Regions from separate parts of the Bradyrhizobium sp. NBAIM08 genome, predicted to be linked through region 2. Evidence: riboswitches for the same ligand, from Rfam matches in the RefSeq annotation. Region 2 holds a riboswitch; each other region holds the start of a gene.
What was found. A riboswitch is a leader RNA that binds a small molecule or an ion and turns the genes downstream of it on or off. The one in region 2 is predicted to bind cobalamin.

Region 1: linked by a shared signal. The riboswitch ahead of I6F37_RS37655 (ribonucleoside-diphosphate reductase subunit alpha) and the one ahead of I6F37_RS32225 (energy-coupling factor ABC transporter permease) in region 2 are both predicted to bind cobalamin.
Region 3: linked by a shared signal. The riboswitch ahead of metE (5-methyltetrahydropteroyltriglutamate--homocysteine S-methyltransferase) and the one ahead of I6F37_RS32225 (energy-coupling factor ABC transporter permease) in region 2 are both predicted to bind cobalamin.

Annotation. Positions count from the first base shown of each region.
Region 1 is NZ_JADYVR010000026.1:32,117-39,574, reverse strand. Features, by position in the region: partial or broken gene I6F37_RS37670 (ATP-binding protein) at 196-599, shown strand; gene I6F37_RS37665 (N-acetyltransferase) at 1,999-2,640, shown strand; partial or broken gene I6F37_RS37660 (IS5/IS1182 family transposase) at 3,071-3,217, shown strand; cobalamin riboswitch at 3,343-3,497, shown strand; gene I6F37_RS37655 (ribonucleoside-diphosphate reductase subunit alpha) at 3,601-5,526, shown strand; gene I6F37_RS37650 (ribonucleotide-diphosphate reductase subunit beta) at 5,517-6,590, shown strand.
Region 2 is NZ_JADYVR010000013.1:110,641-118,098, forward strand. Features, by position in the region: gene I6F37_RS32200 (bifunctional cobalt-precorrin-7 (C(5))-methyltransferase/cobalt-precorrin-6B (C(15))-methyltransferase) at 1-992, shown strand, start outside; gene I6F37_RS32205 (cobalamin biosynthesis protein) at 989-1,357, shown strand; gene cobM (precorrin-4 C(11)-methyltransferase) at 1,354-2,136, shown strand; gene I6F37_RS32215 (cobyrinate a,c-diamide synthase) at 2,136-3,446, shown strand; gene cobA (uroporphyrinogen-III C-methyltransferase) at 3,443-4,174, shown strand; cobalamin riboswitch at 4,220-4,439, shown strand; gene I6F37_RS32225 (energy-coupling factor ABC transporter permease) at 4,476-5,153, shown strand; gene cobF (precorrin-6A synthase (deacetylating)) at 5,199-5,948, shown strand; gene cobT (nicotinate-nucleotide--dimethylbenzimidazole phosphoribosyltransferase) at 5,954-7,006, shown strand; gene I6F37_RS32240 (histidine phosphatase family protein) at 7,013-7,458, opposite strand, start outside.
Region 3 is NZ_JADYVR010000016.1:76,958-84,415, forward strand. Features, by position in the region: gene I6F37_RS34290 (nodulate formation efficiency C protein) at 1,194-1,976, opposite strand; gene I6F37_RS34295 (hypothetical protein) at 2,319-2,594, opposite strand; cobalamin riboswitch at 3,006-3,209, shown strand; gene metE (5-methyltetrahydropteroyltriglutamate--homocysteine S-methyltransferase) at 3,309-5,654, shown strand; gene I6F37_RS34305 (hemerythrin domain-containing protein) at 6,918-7,458, opposite strand, start outside.

The sequences.
Region 1 (7,458 bases), on a different contig from region 2:
GATGGAAGGAAGCGGCGGCGGGAGCCGCCATCCATGCCGGCAGCAGCGTTAAGGTGGCGTCAGGTTGTCTGATAACAAAATGCGTCTCACCCCCAAGCCGCTTGCAGGAGACAATGACGACTGACGCTCCGCATCGCGGATGGAACGGGTAAAGGATCTCCAGCTCAGATCCCAGACACCCGGCATTATGACGCTGGTCCGCCAGGCGTCGGCAAGACGCACCTGTCGATTGCTCTCGGGCGAGAGGCGATCCTGGCCGGGTACACGGTGCAGTTCACCACGGCAAAGACGCTGGTCGCGGGCCTCGCCAAGGCGCACGGCGAGCGGCATCTGGACGAAAAAGTGCTCGCGCTGTCGAAGCCAAAGCTACTAATCGTCGACGAACTCGACTACCTGCCCCTGAACCCGACGCTGCGCATCTGTTCTTCCGGCTGGTCAGTCGCCGTTACGAAACCGGCGCCATGCTGATCACGTCGAACCGCAGCGTTGCCGAATGGGGCACCGTGTTTGCCGATCCCGTGGTAGCCACCGCGATCCTCGACCGGCTCCTGCACCACAGCCACGTGCTGACGATCCGCGGCGACAGCTACCGACTCCGCGCCAAGAGCTCATCAAACCGCCGACCGCCGGTGACGGCCGTCCGGTCGGCTCCGCCTCCCTCCGTCCCGTCACCGGCGGAAGCGACCATCAAACGTCCGATGGTGGGGCAGTTCTTCATGACGAAAAGGGGGCAGTTCCGGATGGCGTTCGACAGACTATGCTCAAGGTTGAACCCGGGCCAACTCAGCATCAAGGGCGGATAGATCCCTACCCATTCTGGGGAGGTCTTCGCTACATTGCCTTCTGATATGCTGCCCCGACTACAGTTTTCCAAGACAGAACGAAACAACATGACTCACCACGTGGATCTCGGACCTGGTGTGGCAAGCATACCAGCGCCAAGAAATCTTCCAAACCGTTCCGATCAGGGAGTGAGTTGGAACAAGACCTATGAAGCCATCAACGCTTGTGGCCAAAAACCTCTTTTACGAGAATTACTCGCGCAACTACGCCAGCCTGCTGTCTTTCCCACTATGGCAAGGATCGCGGCGGATACAACTGACCTGGGCGTCAAGTTCGACGACGGCACGACAGCAACGTTTTCGCTCGATAGAGCTAACGCCGTTGTGCGAGCGATCGACACGCCTGACGATCAATCAAGGCACGAAAGCTCTCGCGCGATCCCAAGTTGCGTTGTTTAGTAGGTCGACGGCGGCAGCGTCGTGGTATCCAGTCGCGTTGCCTTGATCCGACAATCGCGAATCGCGGCGATGATGCGCCGAGAGTTGTTGGACACAAGAACATCAAGGAGCGCGGACAGCATGCGATAATTGGAAAGCCGCTGTACTACGCATATGAGTCTCGCAGACGAAAGCTCTCTCTGCCGGTGACCGCGGACACGACGTTGGCAATGGAGGTTTCGCACTTAGCATGTGTTTTGACCAAGAAACTTACGAGAACCGCTCAATACGAGACGAGGTGATGATTCCCTGCCTAGTCTGGACCTCGACGCGCGACACTTGGCTAGCTGTTTGCTCGTGCCGGAGCCCGGTTCAGGCAGCCATCGCCCGATGTTCGCCATGCCCTGACTTCTTCGCACTTGCAATCTCAAAGGCGTCCTCATGTCATTCCCTTCGCGGACGGTTGCAGGCTGCCGAACCGTGTCGACCTTGAGAACGTCGGAGCTTCCTTTGGGAAGGGCGGGGCGGGTTCCAGATAGGGCGTGGAAGCGCAGAAGCTCGCCAGGAATATGTAGATCCAAGCATTGCCGACCAAGGAGCCTTCGTCCGAAGTGGCCGTCAACGTCAGCCGTCTGAGACAGGCGGAGATCTCGGAAGGGAAACCAAATGCACCCGGCGGGTCCCCGTCGGTGCATCCATTCCGCTCACCGTCAGACGCGTCGATGCCATGCTCCTCCTTGGAAGGCCAATGCCAAAACAGAGCCCCGAAAACGGCATCATGACAGAGGAATCAGATATCAGATCTGCGAACGCAAACATTCGTGCAAGCACTGTCTGGACCATTGTGCTCGGCTTTGCCGCGGATCCGTTGATGCGTTGGAGTTGGCCTGACCCAGGGCAATACCTTAGGAGCATGCCTCAGTTCATTGACGCCTGTGGGGGCCGAGCATTTGCACATGGCACAGCCTACGTCGCGGGAGAGATTCGTGGCGCGGCCCTGTGGCTGCCTCCCAACGTGCAGCAAGATGAGGAGGCATTGGATGCAATCATGGCGCTATCCCTGCGCCCGGAGATTACCGAGGATATGGCACACTTGCGGCGGAGAATGGCCGAACATCGTCCCCACGAGCCACATTGGTATCTGCCACTCATTGCCGTCGATCCGAACTGGGTCGGAAAAGGGCTTGGCACGTTGCTGATGAACTACGCCCTTCAACGATGCGATGAGGACGGCATTGTTGCCTACCTCGAAAGCTCGAACCCTGAAAACATTCCCTTTTACCAACGTCACGGCTTCAAGGTCGTTGGTGAGATACAACACGGTTCTTCGCCGCCGCTCACGCCAATGTTGCGAACGGCTTCATTCCCACCCAGCAAGGCCGCGCCGCCGGATCGGCTCGTCACCCAGACTCAAGCATAGCTCATCCCGTTAGGATTGATTGCCAATAACCTGACATGACCGCGTTCGGTCAGGACGGCTTATGTTCGCGGCCAGACAACTGAGCACGTGAGGCGGCTCGCCCGGCCTGCGAAAAGCATACGAATCGCCTCTTCGGCAAAGTTGGCACGTCTGATGTGAGAGCTGGCGGGGTCAAATCCACTAAGCGTGGGACATTGCCACGGGCGGCTGCATCGATTGCGGTCGGGCTCCAGACAATTTTTGATCTAAGGGCCACAGAAAGCGATGAATGGCGAGACGCGTATGGCTACCGAAACCCGATCCGGCCCAACTCAATTCGCGGACCGCGAACCGATCGATGCCAACATTCAGGATGTCCAGGGTTGCTGTTCCCCTGTTGGAGAATTTGCGACGCCACTTCCAAAGGCTTGAGCACATCTTGGCCGATCGCAGGCGCTCGGTCGTCGAGCGCACCTTTGCGTGGCTCGGCAGATGTCGGCATCTCTGCAAAGACTTCGAAGGTTCCGCCGCTACCGAGCTCGCCTGGCCGCTCGTCGCCCATCTGAGGCTCCTAACTCGCCGATTGGCCAGGCCTTGAGACATCTATGCTTTTTGAGTGAGGCTCTCAGGACAGGCGCTCGGCGAATTTCGAACCTCGACCTCGGGGCTGCTCCAACTGGTTAACTTGACTGTGCCGTCTTGACGAGTCTGGGCAACGGCTTCTATATGTGGTGTCGTCGTGGTTTTCAATTCGCCTATATGGTGGCACGGAGTTAAGGGGAACCCATTGTGCCGGCAGCGGCTATTCCGAGGCATTAGCGCGACAGCGCTGGGAAGACCCGCGAGCCAGGAAACCTACCGCGACAGAACCCATGTCCTCGGGCGGGGTGCCCGGTGGGTCGCTTGCAGCCGGGGACATTGGCCGGGTCTCCTCGCAAGTCGTCCGCACGGTCCCAGCCCCCAAATATCACGGGGTTGCCGATGTCGGCGTCTTACGATTTCGATCAGTATGGTCATCTCATTGAGCTGCCGAGTGTGCGGCAGCCCTCAGCGCAGGCAAAGGTCTTGTGCAGCCCCCCAGCATTGCCGGCTCCCCTGCCGAGGCCCCCCGCGCGATCGCCAACTCCGTCTGACCTTTCGCTCGATCGGTCGCGCGACGACCTGCTGACCTCGTTTGGTAGGCTGACGCTGACCGACCGCTATCTGCTCGCCGGCGAAGGCCTCCAGGACATGTTCGCCCGAGTGTCTTGCGCCTTCGCGGACAATGTTGCGCATGCCCAACGTCTATATGATGCGATGTCTCGGCTGTGGTTCATGCCGGCCACACCGGTGCTCTCCAACGGCGGCACGACGCGCGGCCTTCCGATCTCGTGCTTCCTTAACTCAGTGTCGGACTCGCTCGAAGGCATCGTCGGCACCTGGAACGAGAACGTCTGGCTTGCTTCCAATGGCGGCGGCATCGGCACCTACTGGGGTAATGTTCGCTCAATCGGCGAGAAGGCGAGGGGCGGCGTCACCTCGGGCATCATCCCGTTCATCCACGTCACGGACGGCCTCACGCTGGCGATCAGCCAGGGCTCGTTGCGGCGCGGCTCGGCGGCGGTCTATCTCGATATCCACCATCCCGAGATCGAGGAGTTCCTCGAGATCCGCAAGGCGTCTGGTGACTTCAACCGCAAGAGCCTCAACCTACATCACGGCATCAACGTCACCGACGAGTTCATGTGTGCCGTGGGCGCCGGCACCGCATTCGCTCTGCGCAGCCCGAAGACTAACGAGGTCGTCCGCGAGATCGATGCCCGCCAGCTGTGGCAACGCATCCTTGAGAACCGGCTGCAGACCGGCGAGCCTTATCTCTTGTTCATCGACACCGTGAACCGTGCGCTCCCCAAGCACCAGCGCGAGCTCGGCCTCAAGGTCTCGACCTCCAACCTGTGCAGCGAGATTACCCTGTCGACCGGCATCGATCATCGCGGCGAGGAGCGCACCGCGGTGTGCTGCCTGTCGTCGCTCAACCTCGAGACCTGGGACCAGTGGAATGAGGAGCCCGGCTTCATCGAGGACGTCATGCGCTTCCTAGACAACGTGCTCACGCACTTCATCACGGTGGCGCCGGACGGAATGAAGCGTGCCCGCTACGCCGCCCTGCGCGAGCGCTCCGTTGGCCTCGGCGTCATGGGCTTCCACTCGTTTCTCCAGGCCAAGGGCATTCCAATGCAGGGTACCCTGGCCAAGTCATTCAATCTGAACATGTTCCGAAAACTTCGTCGCGAAGCCGATGCGGCATCCGTGGCGCTCGCTCGCGAGCGTGGCCCGTGCCCGGATGCCCTGGAACGCGGCGTGATGGCGCGCTTCAGCCACAAGATCGCAATCGCGCCGACCGCCTCGATCAGCATCATCTGCGGCGGCACCAGCGCCTGCACTGAGCCGATCCCGGCCAACATCTACACCCACAAGACGCTATCCGGCGCCATCTCGGTGCGCAATCCGCACCTCGCTAAGGTGCTGGCCGCGAAAGGCGCCGACACCTCGGCGACCTGGGAGTCGATCATCGCGCACGACGGATCGGTCGCCCATCTCGACGTCCTGTCGGAGCACGAGAAAGCGATCTTTCGCACCGCCTTCGAGATCGACCAGCGCTGGATCGTCGAGCTTGCCGCCGACCGCGCCGCGTTGATTTGCCAGAGCCAGTCGATCAACCTCTATCTGCCGGCCGACGTCGATAAGTGGGACCTCCACATGCTGCACTGGACGGCGTGGAAGCGTGGGGTGAAGAGCCTCTACTACTGTCGATCAAAGTCGATCTCGCGCGCGGCGTTCGCCGGCAAGATTGCCGGGGATGCAACGCCGACGCAGCAGCCGGCGCGGCAGCGCACCGACTATGAGGAGTGCCTCGCATGTCAGTGATCGATCTATCGCGCGCCGATCCGCGCACGTTGATCGGCAAGGGACGCGTCGGCCTCCTTGACTCGACCGGCAGCTACGACGTCGATCGCTATGCCTGGGCTTACGAGTTCTGGAAGCGCCAGCAGCAGACCCACTGGATGGGCGAGGAGGTGCCGCTCGGCGCCGACCTCAACGACTGGGCTTCGGACCGCGTCACCGACAGCGAGCGCGCGCTGCTCACCCAGATCTTCCGTTTCTTCACTCAGTCGGACATCGAGGTCGGCGACAACTATTTCAAGCGGTACATTCCGCTCTTCCAGCCACTCACCGTCCAGATGATGATGGCCGCTTTCACTAACATGGAGACGGTTCATATCGACGCCTATGCCCTGCTGCTCAAGACGCTCGGTATGCCTAAGACCGAGTTCGAGGCATTCCGCGGCTATGCGCAGATGCGCGCCAAGGCGGACTACATGCACGAGTTCGGCGTCGACAGCGTGGCGGATGTCGCCCGTACCCTGGCGATGTTCGGCGCCTTCACCGAAGGCATGGCCTTGTTCGCCAGCTTCGCCATGCTGCTGAACTTCCCACGCCACAACAAGATGAACGGCATGGGACAGATCGTAAGCTGGTCAGTGCGCGACGAGAGTCTCCACTGCGAGGGCATCATCAAGCTATTTCACGAATGGCACCGCGAAACCGGCGCGGTGACGCGCCCCGTCCGCGACGACATTGTCGACGTAGCCAAGACCATGGTGAAGCTGGAGGAGAACTTCGTCGAGCTCGCCTTCGGCCTTGGCAAGATCGAGGGCATGCTGCCTGAGCATATCCACGCCTACGTCCGCTACGTCGCCGACTGGCGACTGGCCCAACTCCGGATTGCCCCGGTCTTCGGCTTCTTCGAGGCGAAGGAGGGCGGGTTCACCCAGCTCAAGGCGCATCCGCTGCCGTGGCTCGTCGAGATTCTCAATGGCGTCGAGCACGCCAATTTCTTCGAGCAGCGCGCCACGGAGTACTCCAAGGCGGCGAGCCGCGGCAGCTGGGACGGCGAAGACGGGGTGTGGGCGACTTTCGGCCGTATCTAGCCCATTTTATTCATGCTAGCGGCATTGACAGCGGCAGGCGCCGGTAGTCGTCGCCGTCACCCGCCAGCATGACAAAGGCATAGAACCGGACCTCCTCATCGTGGCGTCTTGATTGCAGCGCGACAAAACCGGACACACAGATGGTTTGTTGGGTTAAGCCGGTACATGCGCTCCATTGCTGATGGCGGCTAGGGTTTACAGTATTTCCGCAGGTCGGTGAGGTGGGTCTCATGAAGTAAATCAGCGCAACACGGCTACGCCCTTGAGCAGACGAATGTTCTCGATGATCGCCACGGCCGCCCCCCTCGTAGGGCTAGAGGGGATTACTATCACGCAATCGGAAGTTGTAAAGAGGGCAACCCTGTCAAAGGGGGGCATCTTCATTGCAGCCCGGTCGGATCAGGCAAACCGATTTGTTCTTCATCCCCCTTCGCGCTTGATTTCGTCGCCGACCCACTGACGGTCTTCCTCGGCCGTGGCTTCGCGGAGGTGATCTACTACGAGCAGACGCTGGCAATGCGGCTCGGATGACAGCCGCGTTTCTGTCCTAGCACAAGAGTTCCGCTTCAGCGCTGCCGATCCACCTCTGGAGATTTTGCATCCGCTCTCCGAGGCGCTCCCAATTGATCCGCGCCAGCGGGGGTTCGGCAGGCTGATCGGGCGCAGAGATCGGCAGCGACGATGACGCAAGCCATCACGTCGTCGACGTTATGTCCCACCCTCGCACGAGCGCCGCTTCGACCGCTCGTCGGCCTTTCGTCCGAGGTGGCCAGTGCGGCCGACCGGAACGATTGTAATCGATGACCTGTGTCTCCCTAAGCGAGGGCCGGGTTAACTACGACGGTCGACAAAACTATTTTTTGCCTCA
Region 2 (7,458 bases):
GCCGCGGTCGGCCGACAGTGGTGCTCGCCTCCGGCGATCCGTTCTGGCATGGCGCCGGCGCGAGCCTCGCCGAGAAGCTCGGCAGCGGTGAGTGGATCGCGCACCCCGCGCCGTCGACCTTTTCGCTCGCCGCCGCGCGGCTGGGCTGGCGTCTGGAGTCCACCATTTGCCTCGCCCTGCACGCTGCCCCGTTCGAACGTCTGGTTCCTTATCTTGCGCACGGTGCGCGCATCATTTGCCTGGTACGCGATGGCAAGGCCGGCAGCGATCTTGCGAAATGGCTGACGGAACGCGGCTGGGGCTCCTCGACATTCTGGACTCTCGCCGCGCTCGGTGGGCCGCGCGAAAGTGTCCAGGAGTATCACGCCAGGGATTGTTCTGGTGATCTCACTGGAAACCCAGTGGCAGTAGCCGTGGAGGCGAGGGGCGCACATGGCATTGCTCGCAGCTCGGGCCTGCCGGACGACGTCTTCGTTCACGACGGCCAGATCACCAAGCGGCCGGTGCGTGCGCTTGCGCTCTCGGCGCTGGCGCCGCGTGCCGGCGAGCGGCTGTGGGATATCGGCGCAGGTTCAGGCTCGATCTCCGTGGAGTGGGCGCTGTGTGGTGGGACGGCGAGTGCAGTCGAAGCGCGCGAGGATCGCGCCGCGAACATCCGCAAGAATGCAGCCGCCTTCGGTCTGGCACATCGGATCACAGTCGTCACGGGCAGGGCACCGGAAGCTCTTGCCGGGTTGGAAGCGGCGGATGCCGTCTTCATTGGCGGTGGTCTCGACGAAGTGTTATTTGATGCGATCTGGCCGCGGTTCTCGCCGGGTGCGCGGCTCGTGGCGCATGCTGTGACGCTGGAGACGGAAGCTCTGCTCGGCGAGCTGCATCGGCGTCACGGCGGCGAACTGATGCGGGCCGAAATTTCTCATGCCGCCCCGCTCGGCCGCTATCGGTCGTGGGAGGCAGCACGCCCCGTGGTGCAGTGGAGTGTGGTGCGATGAAGGTCGCCGGACTCGGCTTCAAGCGCGATGTGACGCTGGCTTCGCTGCGTGAAGCGCTGCTCGCTGCGGGCGGTGCGGAAGGGCTTGCGGCGATGGCAACCGTCAGCGATAAGGCCGATACCGAGGCGCTGAAGCAGCTCGCACGCGAATGCGGCGTGCCGATCAGGGCCGTTCCGGTCGCGACACTGGCCGGCATCGACACGCCCACGCAATCGAAGCTCGTCGCGGAGAAATTTGGCACCGGATCTGTAGCCGAGGCTGCTGCGCTCGCGGTCGCCGGTCCGCGCGCGCGGTTGATTGCAGCACGGGTTGTCTCGCAGGATCGCACCGCGACCGCGGCGATCGCCGAAGGAGACGGCACATGACGGTGCATTTCATCGGCGCAGGGCCGGGCGCACCCGATCTGCTGACGTTGCGCGGCCGCGATCTGATCGCGGCCAGTCCGGTTTGTCTCTATGCCGGCTCGCTGGTGCCGGAGGGCGTGCTGGCGCATTGCCCGCCCGGCGCACGTATCGTCAACACCGCGCCAATGTCGCTCGACCAGATCATCGCCGAGATCGCAGGCGCGCATGCGGCAGGCCTGGATGTCGCGCGGCTGCATTCCGGCGATCTCTCAATCTGGTCGGCGATGGGCGAGCAGCTCCGCCGTTTGCGGGCGCTCGGGATTCCCTACTCGGTGACACCCGGCGTTCCCTCGTTCTCGGCTGCCGCGGCCGCGCTGGAGGCTGAGCTGACGCTGCCCGGTCTTGCTCAGACGGTCGTGCTGACGCGCACGCCGGGCCGTGCCAGCGCGATGCCCGAGGGCGAGAAGCTCGCCGCGTTCGCTGCGACCGGCGCGGTGCTCGCGATCCACCTGTCGATCCATCTGCTCGACCAGGTCGTCGCCGAGCTGACGCCGCATTACGGCGCGGATTGCCCGGTCGCGATCGTCTGGCGCGCGAGCTGGCCGGAGCAGCGCATCGTGCGTGCGACGCTCGCAACGCTCGATGCGTTCGTGGGTGGCGAGATGGAGCGCACGGCGCTGATCCTGGTCGGCAAGACGCTTGGCGCTGCCGATTTTGACGAGAGCCGTCTCTATGCCGCCGATTACGACCGCCGCTACCGGCCGGTCGGTGCCGAGCCGCGCTTTCCGGAGGCGTCGTGATGCCGGCGAGCCTCGTCATCTCCGCGCCGGCCTCCGGCGTCGGCAAGACCACGCTGACGCTGGCGCTCGCCCGCGCCTGGCGCAAGCGCGGCCTGAACGTGCAGTGCTTCAAGAGCGGCCCCGACTATATCGATCCCGCCTTCCACGCCGCGGCCACGGGACGCGCCTCGGTCAACGTCGACAGCTGGGCGATGGATCGCGGCACCATCGCGCATCTCGTCAGCCGTGGCGGCAATGCAGATGTCGTTCTCGCCGAGGGATCGATGGGCCTGTTCGACGGTGTCGCCGCGCGCGGTGTCTCCGGCACCGGAGCGACCGCTGATATCGCGGAGATGCTGGGCTGGCCAGTGGTTCTGGTGATCGATCCCTCCGGCCAGGCGCAGACTGCGGCAGCGATCGCCGCCGGCCTTCGCGATTACCGCGCCGGCGTGCGCCTTGGCGGCGTCGTGCTCAATCGCGTCGCCAGCCCCCGCCATGAGGATCTGGTGCGGCGCGCGCTGAACGAGGCCGGCATCAAAGTGTTCGGCGCGCTGCCGCGCCATGCCGAGATCAGCCTGCCGAAGCGGCATCTCGGTCTCGTGCAGGCCGAGGAGCAGGCCGAGATCGGCAAGCTGATCGACGAGGCCGCGCGCTTTGTCGCCGAGCACGTCGATCTCGATGCGGTGCTCCACTCGGCAGGCCAATGGTCGCCGCAAGCTGCGGCGAACGGATTGAACGTGACGCCGCCCGGCCAGCGCATCGCGCTGGCGCGCGATGCGGCGTTCTCCTTCTTCTATCCGCATATGCTGGAAGCTTGGCGCGCCGCGGGCGCCGAGATCGTGCCGTTCTCGCCGCTGGCCAACGAAGCACCCGATGCGAGCGCCGACGTGTGCTGGCTGCCCGGCGGCTATCCCGAGCTGCATGCGGCAAAGCTCGCGGCCAATGCGCGCTTTCGCAGCGGCTTGCGCGTTTTCGCCGAGACCCGGCCGGTGCATGGTGAATGCGGAGGCTATATGGTGCTGGGCGCAGGCCTCACCGACGCCGACGGTATCAGCCATGAGATGGCGGGGCTGCTTGGCCTCGAGACCAGCTTTGCCAAGCGCCGCATGCATCTCGGCTATCGTCTTGCTGAACTGGCTGCGCCGATGCCGGGGCATCAGCCTGGCGCGCGCCTGCGCGGCCACGAGTTCCACTATTCGACGATCCTCGCCCAGCCCGATACGCCGCTCGCGGTCGTGCACGATGCCACCGGCGCGGTCATTGCCGAAACCGGCTCGCGCCGTGGCCATGCCACCGGCACGTTCTTCCATCTGATCGCGGAGGACCGGTGAGCGGTTTTGTCTCTTTCGTTTCCGCCGGTCCGGGCGATCCCGAACTCCTCACGGTGAAGGGCGCCACGCGGCTGCGCGAGGCCGACGTCGTGCTTTATGACGATCTTGCCTCCGGCGCGATCCTCGATCTCGCACGGCCCGGCGCCAATCTCGTTGCGGTGGGAAAGCGGGCCGGGCGTCCTTCGACCAAGCAGCACCACGTCAACCGTCTCCTGGTCGACTATGCCGCAACCGGCGCGCGCGTGGTGCGGCTCAAGTCCGGCGATGCCGGCATTTTCGGCCGGCTGGAGGAGGAGATCGAGACGCTGCGCGAGGCCGGCATCGGCTACGAGATCGTTCCCGGCGTCACCTCCGCCTGTGTCGCCGCCGCCCAGGCCGGCATTCCCCTGACCCGCCGGTATACCTCCCGCCGGGTGCAGTTCATCACCGGCGCTGACGTCACGGGCGAGCTGCCGCCCAATCTGAATTGGGCGGCACTGGCCGACCCCGAGGCCACGACCGTGGTCTATATGGGCCGGCGCACCTTTCCGGCGCTTGCCGCAAAATTGATCGCGCACGGCCTCGCTCCCAGCACTCCGGCGCTGTTCGCCGAATCTCTCGGGCGTCCCGACGAACGGCTGGTCCGCACCACGATTGCCGAGCTCGCCGAGCAGCTCGGGCGCGGCGGCGCCGCTTCCACTGCGGCCGTCATCCTGTTCGGCGCGCTGGCGGGAGAATATCCGGCATGACGGCTCCGGCAGCGGTTCGCCCCTTGACGCCCGCGATACGAAAGGGGCACACAAGAGCGGCATGGTGCTCGACGCGGCGCAAAGCGCCGGAGCATAATCGGGAATGGGGATGGGCGGACCCAGTTGCGGCGCCCAAAACCCCAGCCGCCCCCGCGACTGTAAGCGGTGAGGGCCTCCGAACCGCCACTGGACCGCAAGGTCCGGGAAGGCCGGAGAACCCAGTGAACCGCGAGCCAGGAGACCGGCCGTGCACGTATTGAGGCCAAGGCCGTCGGGTGTGACGGCGGAAAGGAATTGAGCCATGCATATCGAACCCGGGATCGTGACGGGCGCCAAGCTCGTGTTGAGTTACGCAACCGGCATCGCCGCAGGCGGCGTTGCCTTGAAGCTCGCGGTCGAGACCATGCGCGAGCAGGGCGCCGGCTCGTTCGCGGCGCGGACACTGGCCACCACCGCTCTCGTCTTCGTCTTCTTCGAGATCCTGCCGCACTTTCCGGTTGGGGTATCAGAGGTGCACTTCATCCTCGGCTCGACCTTGTTCCTGCTCTTTGGTGCTGCGCCCGCCGCCTTCGGCCTTGCATTTGGCCTGCTGCTTCAGGGCATGCTGCTGGAGCCAGTCGATCTGCCGCAATACGGCATGAACGTCACCACGCTTCTGGTGCCGCTGTTCGCGATCCAGGCGATCGCCAAGCGGATCATTGCCCGCAACACCGCCTATGTCGATTTGAAGTACGGTCAGGCGCTGGCGCTTTCGACGACCTACCAGGCCGGCGTGATCGCATGGGTGGCGTTCTGGGCGCTCTATGGCTCCGGCTTTGCGATGAGCAATCTCGCCAGCGTCGGGACGTTCGCTGCCGCTTATGCGCTGGTGATCGTGATCGAACCGCTCGCCGATCTCGCGGTGCTGGCGCTGGCGAAGTCGCTGCGCGGCGTCACCGCGCCCGGCCTCGTCACCCCGCGCCTGCACAACGCGGCGTAAGAGATCAGCGATGGGCGGCCGGTGTGGCCGCCCATCGCGCTCGCGATGCTAACGCTCTCTCTGATCGGCATCGGTTGCGGCGATCCCGCGCAGCTCACGCGCGCCGCCGTTGACGCCATCAACGCCGCCGATCTCATCCTGATCCCGCGCAAGGGGACTACGAAATCCGATCTCGCCGATCTCAGGCGAACGATCTGCGCCGCTGTGCTCACCAACAAAACGACGCGCATCGCCGAATTCGATCTTCCCGTGCGCGATGCGACCGAGGCGGACTACCGCAAGGGCGTCGACGATTGGCACGATGCGGTGGCCGCGATTTGGTCGCAGACGATCGCTGGGCATCTCGAAGATGAGGGCAAGGTCGCGCTGCTGATCTGGGGCGATCCTTCGCTCTATGATTCTTCGCTGCGCATTGCGCGGCGGCTCGATCCATTGCCGACAATCGAGGTCGTGCCTGGGATCACCTCGATCCAGGCGCTGTGCGCGGCGCATGCGCTGCCGCTCAACGACATCGGCGAGCCGTTTCTGGTCACGACGGGGCGGCGCTTGCGCGAAGGCGGCTGGCCGCAGGGCGTCGATACCGTCGTCGTGATGCTCGATGGCGGCACGGCGTTCCAATCGCTGGATCCAGAAGGCCTGCAGATCTGGTGGGGTGCCTATCTCGGCATGCCCGATCAGATCATCATGTCCGGCGCGCTGGCTGAACTGGGCGCGCGCATTGCCGCCGTGCGGCAGGACGCACGCGAACGGCACGGCTGGATCATGGACAGCTACATCATCAAACGCAGGCGTTGAGCAGCATGCTTCCCGAATGGGTTACCCAGAACTGCCCCGAGGTCTCCGCTGTTCATCGCGAGGCGGCCATTGCGCGGCAGGCGCAACTGACGAAGCCGACCGGCGCGCTCGGCCGGCTCGAGCAGCTCGCAATCGAGCTTGCGGGCCTGCAGGCCACCGAGCAGCCGCGCGCCGCGCGGGTGCCGATCATCATCTTCGCCGGCGACCACGGCATCGTCGCGCAGGGCGTGTCGGCCTATCCGCAAGCCGTCACCATCGCGATGATGGCGAATTTTGCTGCCGGTGGCGCCGCGATCTCGGTGCTGGCGCGCGAGCTGGGTTCGAGCCTCGAGGTGGTCGACGCCGGCACGCTGGCCGAGGCGCAGATCGCGGGAATCGTCACCGACAAGCCGCGCAGCGGCACCCGCGATTTCAGTGTCGAGGCCGCGCTCACGCCGGCGGAATTGGCCTTCGCCTTCGAGGCCGGGCAGCGCGCGGTGGTGCGCGCCGAGGCCGGCCGGCCTGATCTCTTGATCTTCGGCGAGATGGGGATCGGCAACACCACGACCTCAGCAGCGATTGCTGCGAGCCTGCTCGGTGTGAGTGCCGACGAGATCGCGGGCAGCGGCACCGGCGTCGATGCGTCGGGCCGCGCGCACAAGGTGCGGGTGATCGATGCGGCGATCGCGCATCACGGCGTTGCGGGGGCGTCACCCGAAAAAATCCTGTGCGCGGTCGGCGGCCTCGAGATCGCGGCGATCTCGGGCGCGATCATCACGGCCGCGCAACGCCGCATCCCCGTGTTGATCGACGGCTTTATCGTCTCGGTGGCGGCGCTGACGGCGGTGCGCCTCAACCCGTCCTGCCAGCCGTTCCTGTTGCCCTCGCATCAATCGGCGGAGCAGGGACATCGGCTGGTGTTGCGCGCGCTGAACGTGCAGCCGCTGATCAGCCTCGATCTCAGGCTCGGCGAGGGATCGGGCGCCGCCATCGCGCTGCCGCTGGTGCGCTCGGCGTGCGCACTTCACAACGGCATGGCGACGTTCGCGCAGGCCAACGTGCCGGATCGGCCGTCTTGATGCGGCTCAAGCCACGCGCTGGTTGACCGACACGACGCGCCAACCGCCCGCCAGCCGGTCGATCCGGGTCAGCGACAGCGGATCGACGACGAAGCGCAGCGCGGCTTCCGGTGTGAGATCGAGCGCGATGCAGAGCGCAGCGCGTATGGTGCCGGAATGGACGACCAGTGCTGCGGAGCCTGCGCCAATCTGCGACAGGCCGAGGCGGACGCGGGCGACCTGATCCGCAAAGCTTTCGCCGTTCGGCGGCCGTCCGTGCGCCGGATCGCGCCAGACCTGCGCGTAGGCCTCGCCACCGGTCGCGGCGAGCTCGTCATGCCGATGGCCGGTCCAGTCGCCGAAATCCTGCTCGCGAAACTCGCTGATCAGCTCCGGTTCGAGCCCCAGCGCGCGCGCCGTCTCGACCGTGCGCCGCGACGGGCTGGCATAGCCGGCGACATCCGCGGGCAACA
Region 3 (7,458 bases), on a different contig from region 2:
ATCGTTTGCGCAAACCGCGGAAAACCAGGAGCTCTCTTGAGAGCCAGCCGGGATGGTCGGGTGGTGCCGCGGCCCCGTTCGGAGAAGGCCAGGATTTTTCATGACCCGGTCGGCGCGACTGGCGGCCGCTCTTTCGTTGTGCGCTTCCCCGTACTCACGTGTTGAGAGTTACCCAGCACGGCATGAGGGCATGCGTTTGCGCCGGGAAAATTTAAGGACAACCATGTGGAGCCGTGGCTACTTCGTATACGCACCGGCGAGGGGTAAGCCGCCCGCGTGTTCGGACGATCGCGAGTGCCGTCCTGATGCCATTCGGTGCGAGGCGTCAATCCACAAGGCCCATCGCGGCATCCGAGCAGGTAGCTCTGGTGTGGTATGGCCGACTCAAGCTACACATCATTCTGAGCCACCTCACTACCCAATGGAAATGAAATGGTTTCAGCCCCCCGGGAATTGCCCGTCTCTTCTTACGCGCTTGAAGTGGATGGCCGACTCAGAGCTGAATTCGCAACCAAAGACGGCGCCAGGGCAGGTGGAGCAGAACTAAAGAAGCGCTTTCCCATGCTTCAAATCCGGATCTACGATGCGCAGACGAATGCGTGCGAGGAAATCTAGCGGGCGACTCAGTCCGGTCTTCGATGCCTCGCGCACGGCTCCGGCTCCTCGTTGGGGGCACTCGAAGGACCGGTGGTCAAGCCGGGGCCGCTAACACTGCCCCATTACCCTATTAACCGGTTTCGTCGCAGCAGTCGATCCCGCGTGCCACCTCGGCCTCGGAATGGTCACGCTCTTGCGGGTGCCAGTCAGTCGCGCGATGCGCGGTTCGCACGCCGGATCGGGCTTGGGCCCGAGGCATCTGCAGGCCCAGTCCCGTGAAGAATGGCATGGAGAGCTGGTTCTCTCGCAAATGGTGTCCTTCCACTGCGTGGGGTGCGCCGAGGTCAAGCCGCCTCTCGCAAGGCGGCACGCGCCGCTGAGCTCGACTCCTCGCAGAAAGAATCGGAGGTAATCGTGCTGCCCCATTTTCTCGATGGCCGGCTGAAGGCCGCGGGAAAGCTCGCGACTGTTCAAGGTGTAAACACCGGAGAGTTTAGAGCTGATAGTCTTGCCGTTGCTCTGAGGCGTTCGGCCCTGCAGGAGCTACGGCGCGATCTTGCTCTGCGCGATCATTTACCGAGGCCTTTAGCTCCCTTCTAATCCTCCCGTTCCTTTGGCTCCATGCGAGCGAACCAGGAGCCAGGAGGAAAAGCCGCGATACGCTTGGCAAAGGAGGATTGCGGCTCCCAATCTTGTCCTTCGCTCTTCTCGAAAGTGATGACCCCGTTGTATGTAAAATAGCGGGGCCCTGGGATATTACAGTTCACCACAAGCAAAACGCGCCACAGATCACCTTTCTCGGTCGGCTTGTCATTCTGCTTCGGCAAGTAGTCCACTCCAACAGGATCAACGATAGTGCAGCTGCCCTGCCGCAGAAGATCACCGAGCCGACCTTGCATGGTCGTCACAAAGTTGAAGTTGGCCGGGTCATGCAGAAAGCCAAGATTTGCGTCCCTTTCGCCATCCTTGACTTCACTGGCGATCAACGAGAGCGCGAAGGCGCGCCAGCCCAATTCCATTGGCTTCGCATAGGTCGACGCAAGTTCAATCGTCCCGTCGAGCGCGACCTTCCAGGTGATAACGTACTCTTCGTCTGATTTATCATCCCGGTGCCTGGTCCAAGAAACAAAAACATATTCATTTTGGTCAAGTTCAGCGACGCCCCACATCCGAGGGACGAACTGTGCCACCTTCGAGACGTTGGAGATAACTTGTTCTATTGTCTCACCGTCTTGCGCTCGCCACGTTGACTTGACTCTTTCGACAAGGGGGCTGTCGTTAGCGCGAACAGTGTTGCTCGTCGCAGCCAGCCCGGCCAGGCAGATCAGGGATCGACCGAGCCAAAGCCATAGCGCGCGTCTTCCTGACGTTTTCTTCATAACCGTCGGCCTATCCGGTCTCATCCACACGTCATTCCAGAGCAGGCAACCTTCAACCTGTTATGCGCGAGCGCAAGAAGTTAGCGGCGACGCGACGGGGCGACCACTGGTTTTCCCGTGCGAGCAGGCGCTCCCCTCTATGTCACGCGCCGCTAACTTCACTGCCACCGACAGCCTCAATTTGCTGTGCTGGACATGCCCAGCAGGAGGACTGGGCAGGCAGAGGACGTGCATTCTTCGTGCCAGATAATAGACGGCAATTCGCACCGGTTTTGTGTCCTCTTTGTCGACTTTCCGACTGGCGCATGTCTCGATGTTTCCGTTCAACCTCTCCAGCACGGCTTATGCATCCCCGTCACGCACCGGATGTTCGACGGCACAGCGGAACGCCTCGGTGCCAAGTTCCTGATGAGAAGTGGCAGCACGTTTGCCGTCATTGAACCGTGTGGTTCGGTTATCGTTGCCGGAATGTGGGCTTTTGATCGCTGCCATGCCTTCGGGCACTTTCGGCCAAGGGGCCATGGCGCGTTTGGCGCTCCTTTCGCGACGTCCGGCGCTCCGGAAGTCGAGAACAGCCTCAGTCAGGCGCGCTTTGTACTCGATGGCGAACGACGGCAAGCCGATCTTCGCCGAGCATTTGGGGTGTGGCTGGCACCGCAAATCAAACGTGCTGCCCGGGTAAGTTGTAAGTTGCTGGCTTAGCCAGGTGTCTTGGCCTATTCAACACTGATCCTGTTGGTCGAGAAGGTGGCTGGATGGCGCGCGTGCTCGAAAAACCGCTGGGAAGCTGGGACTGGCGACAAATGCGTTCTGCTCGAGGCAGCGGCCCCGACCGCGCAAGCCGCATTTGTCCTTTCCACCGATCTGGCGTGCAACCCGCGGGCAACTGCGATGCTCATTGCGGTATCGCTGATTGGAGAGCACTGCTACATCATCTCAATGCTAGAGATGCACGGTCATTCGCGTAGCAGATGTCGCAGCATCAGCTTGAGACATGATCTGAGAGGTTGACGGAAGACTGCTCTTGCCGATAATCCAAGTCGTCGAGGTTCTCCGGTTTCCATTTGATCCGGAGCTAAGAGGGAAGCCGGTGAAAATGCCGGCGCTGCCCCCGCAACTGTGAGCGGCGAGCCGCTGTCCAACGACGTCACTGAAGCCTGCGCGGCTTCGGGAAGGCCGGACAGCAGCGATGACCTGCGAGCCAGGAGACCTGCCCCGACACTATATTCGTCCACGGGCGGGGTGTCCCGGTGGTGCGCCAAGCAGCCGTCGCACCGCGACTTCCCCTGCCTGCGTCCGCCATGGCCTTTGCCCCCAACATGGGTTAACGCTATGTCTCTTCTCTCCCTCCCTGTTGCCACGCTCGGAACGCCACGCATCGGTCCAAGGCGCGAGCTCAAAGTCGCTCTAGAAAGCTACTGGGCCGGAAAAAGCAGCGAACAGCAGCTGCTCGAGGACGCAGCTGGCCTGCGTGCCGCGAATTGGGCCCGTCAGAAATCTATCGGCGTCACGGTCATTCCATCGAACGATTTCTCGCTGTATGACCAGGTGCTCGACACAAGTGTCATGGTTGGCGCCATCCCGGAGATCTACGCCTCGAAAGCCGAATCCGTTTCGCTCAAGACATACTTCGCCATGGCCCGCGGTTCACAATGCGACGACCAGGAAGCGAGTTGCGGTCACGGACCGCGCGGATTTGGCGCACCCGCGCAGGAGATGACCAAGTGGTTCGACACCAACTATCACTATATGGTCCCCGAGTTTCACAGGGGACAGACTTTCAGGCTATGCTCTCGCAAGCCGATCGAGGAGTATGAGGAAGCCAAGGCCCTTGGCTTTCAGACCCGCCCCGTCCTGATCGGGCCGGTCACATTCCTAAAGCTCGGCAAGAGTCCCGATCCCACGTTCCAGCCACTCTCACTGCTGGATGAACTGATACCGCCCTATATCGAGGTTATGCAGGAATTGGCCAAACGTGGGGCAAATTGGGTTCAGTTCGACGAGCCCAGCCTAGTTCTTGATCTGGATGAGGGGACGCGAAAATCTTTGCGACATGCCTATGACCGGCTCGCCAAGGAGGGGCCGGCGATCAAGCTCATGGTTGCCAGCTATTTCGGCGACCTCGGCGACAATCTGGACACCGCCTTGAGCCTGCCAGTTGCCGGGCTGCACCTCGATCTGGTTCGAGCGCCACAGTTGTTGCACCAGATCATCGCTGGCGGCCGAAGTGATCTCGTCATGTCGCTCGGTGTCGTCGACGGTCGGAATGTATGGCGGTCGAATTTGTCGTCGCTGCGCCAGCGGCTCGAACCCGCGATTGCGAAGCTCGGCAAGGATCGTGTACAGATCGCCCCATCCTGCTCGCTGCTTCATGTGCCGGTCGATGTTGAACTCGAGACCGGCCTCGCTTCCGACGTCAAGAGCTGGCTTGCTTTCTCGGTCCAGAAGATGCGGGAGCTTGCGATCCTAGCGCGTGCACTCGCAGGCGACCAGAATGTTGCGTTAGCTCTTGCCGAGTCGGAAGGTGCCGCGACTGTCCGCCGGACTTCGCCGAAAATCCGTGATGCCAATGTCGCTGTCCGGATGAGAGCGATCGACCAGACCATGTGTCGGCGCGCGAGCCCATTTGCCCGTCGGGCCGAGATCCAAAGCAATCGATTCGGACTACCGGCTTTTCCTACCACGACGATCGGATCATTTCCGCAGACCACAGAGATCCGGAATGCCCGTGCGGCGCATGCGCGAGGTGCGATAAGCGACGAGCAATACGACAAGTTCCTCAAGGAGGAGACTGCGCGCGCCGTACGTTGGCAGGAGGACATCGGTCTTGACGTCCTCGTGCACGGCGAGTTTGAGCGCAATGACATGGTGCAGTACTTCGGCGAGCAACTCGCCGGCTTCGTATTTACCAAGAGCGGATGGGTGCAGTCCTACGGCTCGCGCTGCGTCAGGCCACCGATCCTGTTTGGCGATGTAGCACGGCCGAAGCCTATCACCGTGGACTGGTGGCGCTACGCGCAATCACTAACAAGGAAGCCGATGAAAGCGATGTTGACCGGACCGGTGACGATCTTGAACTGGTCCTTTGTTCGGGATGATATTCCCAGAAGCGAGGTCTGCCGCCAGATTGCGCTCGCGATCCGAGACGAAGTCCGCGATCTCGAGAATGCTGGTGCGACCATGATCCAGATCGACGAAGCTGCAGTCCGCGAAGGATTGCCGTTGCGTCGATCGGAGTGGGCGGCTTATCTCGACTGGGCCGTCGATTGCTTCCGCATCTGTTCATCGGGCGTCGCCGATCAAACGCAAATTCATACGCATATGTGCTACTCGGAGTTCAACGACATCATTGGTGCGATCGCTGCAATGGACGCGGATGTCATCTCGATCGAGACATCGCGCTCGAAAATGGAACTACTCGACGCGTTCAGGAACTACGAATATCCAAATCAGATCGGGCCGGGCGTGTACGACATCCACTCTCCACGCGTTCCCGAGACGAGCGAAATGAAGGAGCTGATGGTGTTGGCTCGGACGCGGCTGCAGGATTCGCAGCTCTGGATCAATCCAGACTGCGGCCTGAAGACGCGCAAATGGGAGGAGGTTCGGCCAGCGCTAGCGAACATGGTCACTGCCGCCCGCGAACTGCGCGCTGCATTCGATCCGCGAGGCCGTTGATCCGGGCTTCGGTCTCTTTTCGACAAAGCTGATCCGCTTGTGGTCATTTGCGCGGGAGCCTTAGGAACATAAAAAATGCCCCGCCCCGCTTAGCGGGCCGGGCGAAAGTCTGGGAGGAGCGAAGCTGACGCATTCGCGCGGACTTCCATCGGCGAAGCCGCCAGTTCGATCACGGCGAGGACATTCGCCGAAAATCTGAGCCGAGTTGAAGCACAAGATCAGCGTAGCTCAATTATGCCGTGGTATGCGACCGTATAGCCTGAGAGTTAGAATCTACACCAAGGTTTGTCGCTCATGAGCACGTCGGCACGATTACGACAGCAGCGAGGGGGCATGCCGGGCGGTCGCCGCAGGACAGCAAACTCGGTGCGCTTTCCTGCCTGGAGCCTTATGTTCGATCAGGGCGACGTAAGCCCGGCTCCATGGATCTCGCAAGCTTATCCAATGCATAAGCGGTTGCTAAATTTGAACCTTGCTTAAGGCAGTCCTTGGTCGACCGGTTCCACCCGATAGTCGGGTTTCGGCTTGGGCGCTGAGGAGCACCCTATCGGCACCGCGGCATCATCAAGCTCGTGACACCCTCCGCATGGTCCGCTCATAGATCTCAAACAGAGGTTTCTGGACCTGATTACGGAGTGTCGCCGATGCCTATGGCCGCTCCAAGGCCAATGGGAGGGCATGCTGCACGCCGCATACACGTATGTAGGATCGCGTGAAGCGGTCACGCGTCAGGAACGAGCATCATTTACGATGCGGATCCCCATAGGTTGTTGAAATCCAATTGCGCCAGAACTGGTCGTGGCGATCCACGTCCAGCGCCTTGCTGTTGGTGCTGAACGTACCCGGGACTGGCAGTGCCTCGCATTCGCGTGCAGTGAGTAGGACCGGCTGCGGCCGGATGTCTCAGAGCGTATGGGGCGGGGCTCAAGGAGTGGGTGCTTCGCCGCACCCGCGCGGCGGCAATCGTCCGTCCTCATCGGTCGGCGGACACGAGAGGCGTCCGTTTCGCGCGATATCACTGCGCAACTGACAGACCTGCGAGGTTTACATTGTGGTGCCGGAACCAGAGCTCAGCTAGGCTCCGCCATGCTGTTTGCGCCGGTGGTCGAGGAAGCGATCACGTTGCGCAGAAGCCATTTTGGGGGGGGGCGGCAGCCTACGTGCCCGCGAGCACCCCCATTTTCTTTCGACAGAATGAGCATGAGGTCCACTTCCTGCTGTCAAACGGCCGCGTCAATACGGCCCGTCCGTCTCGGCGCTGTGTCACGGATTGCCGGCCTTGGCGGACGACAACGCGACCGAGCTCCGTTCGGCCTCAGCTTCTTGCTCCAATTGCAGAATATGCGCTCTTAGCGCATCGGAAGTCGCTGCCGCTGTCTCGCTGAACAGCGGATCTCCATCATTGGTGAGGGCGGAAGCGATTTCGGTCCAATCCTTAGCCGAGAGAGCCTTCAGAGCGGCGGGAAAGAAATCTCGTTCTTCCCACATCATGTGGTGCCGCTCGCGTACTATAAAGTCGCGTATGATATTGCCGACGTCTTGCCGAAAGAGGTCACGATCCGCGAGGATAGCGTCAATAGCTCGCGCGAAGTGGTGCAAACGGTCGACGACTTCCTGGTGTTCAAGCGCGAGATCGCCGACGATTGCAGCTGCCTCCGGATCGCGAGACTTGAGCTTGAAAAAAATCAAGTCTTCCTGTGGATGATGGTACACCTCGGGGTAAACCTCGAAATAGCTGATAATCGCGCGAATGACCTCATAATCGGGCCGGATCCCCTTCTCAAAAATCTCCAATTCGCGTTGA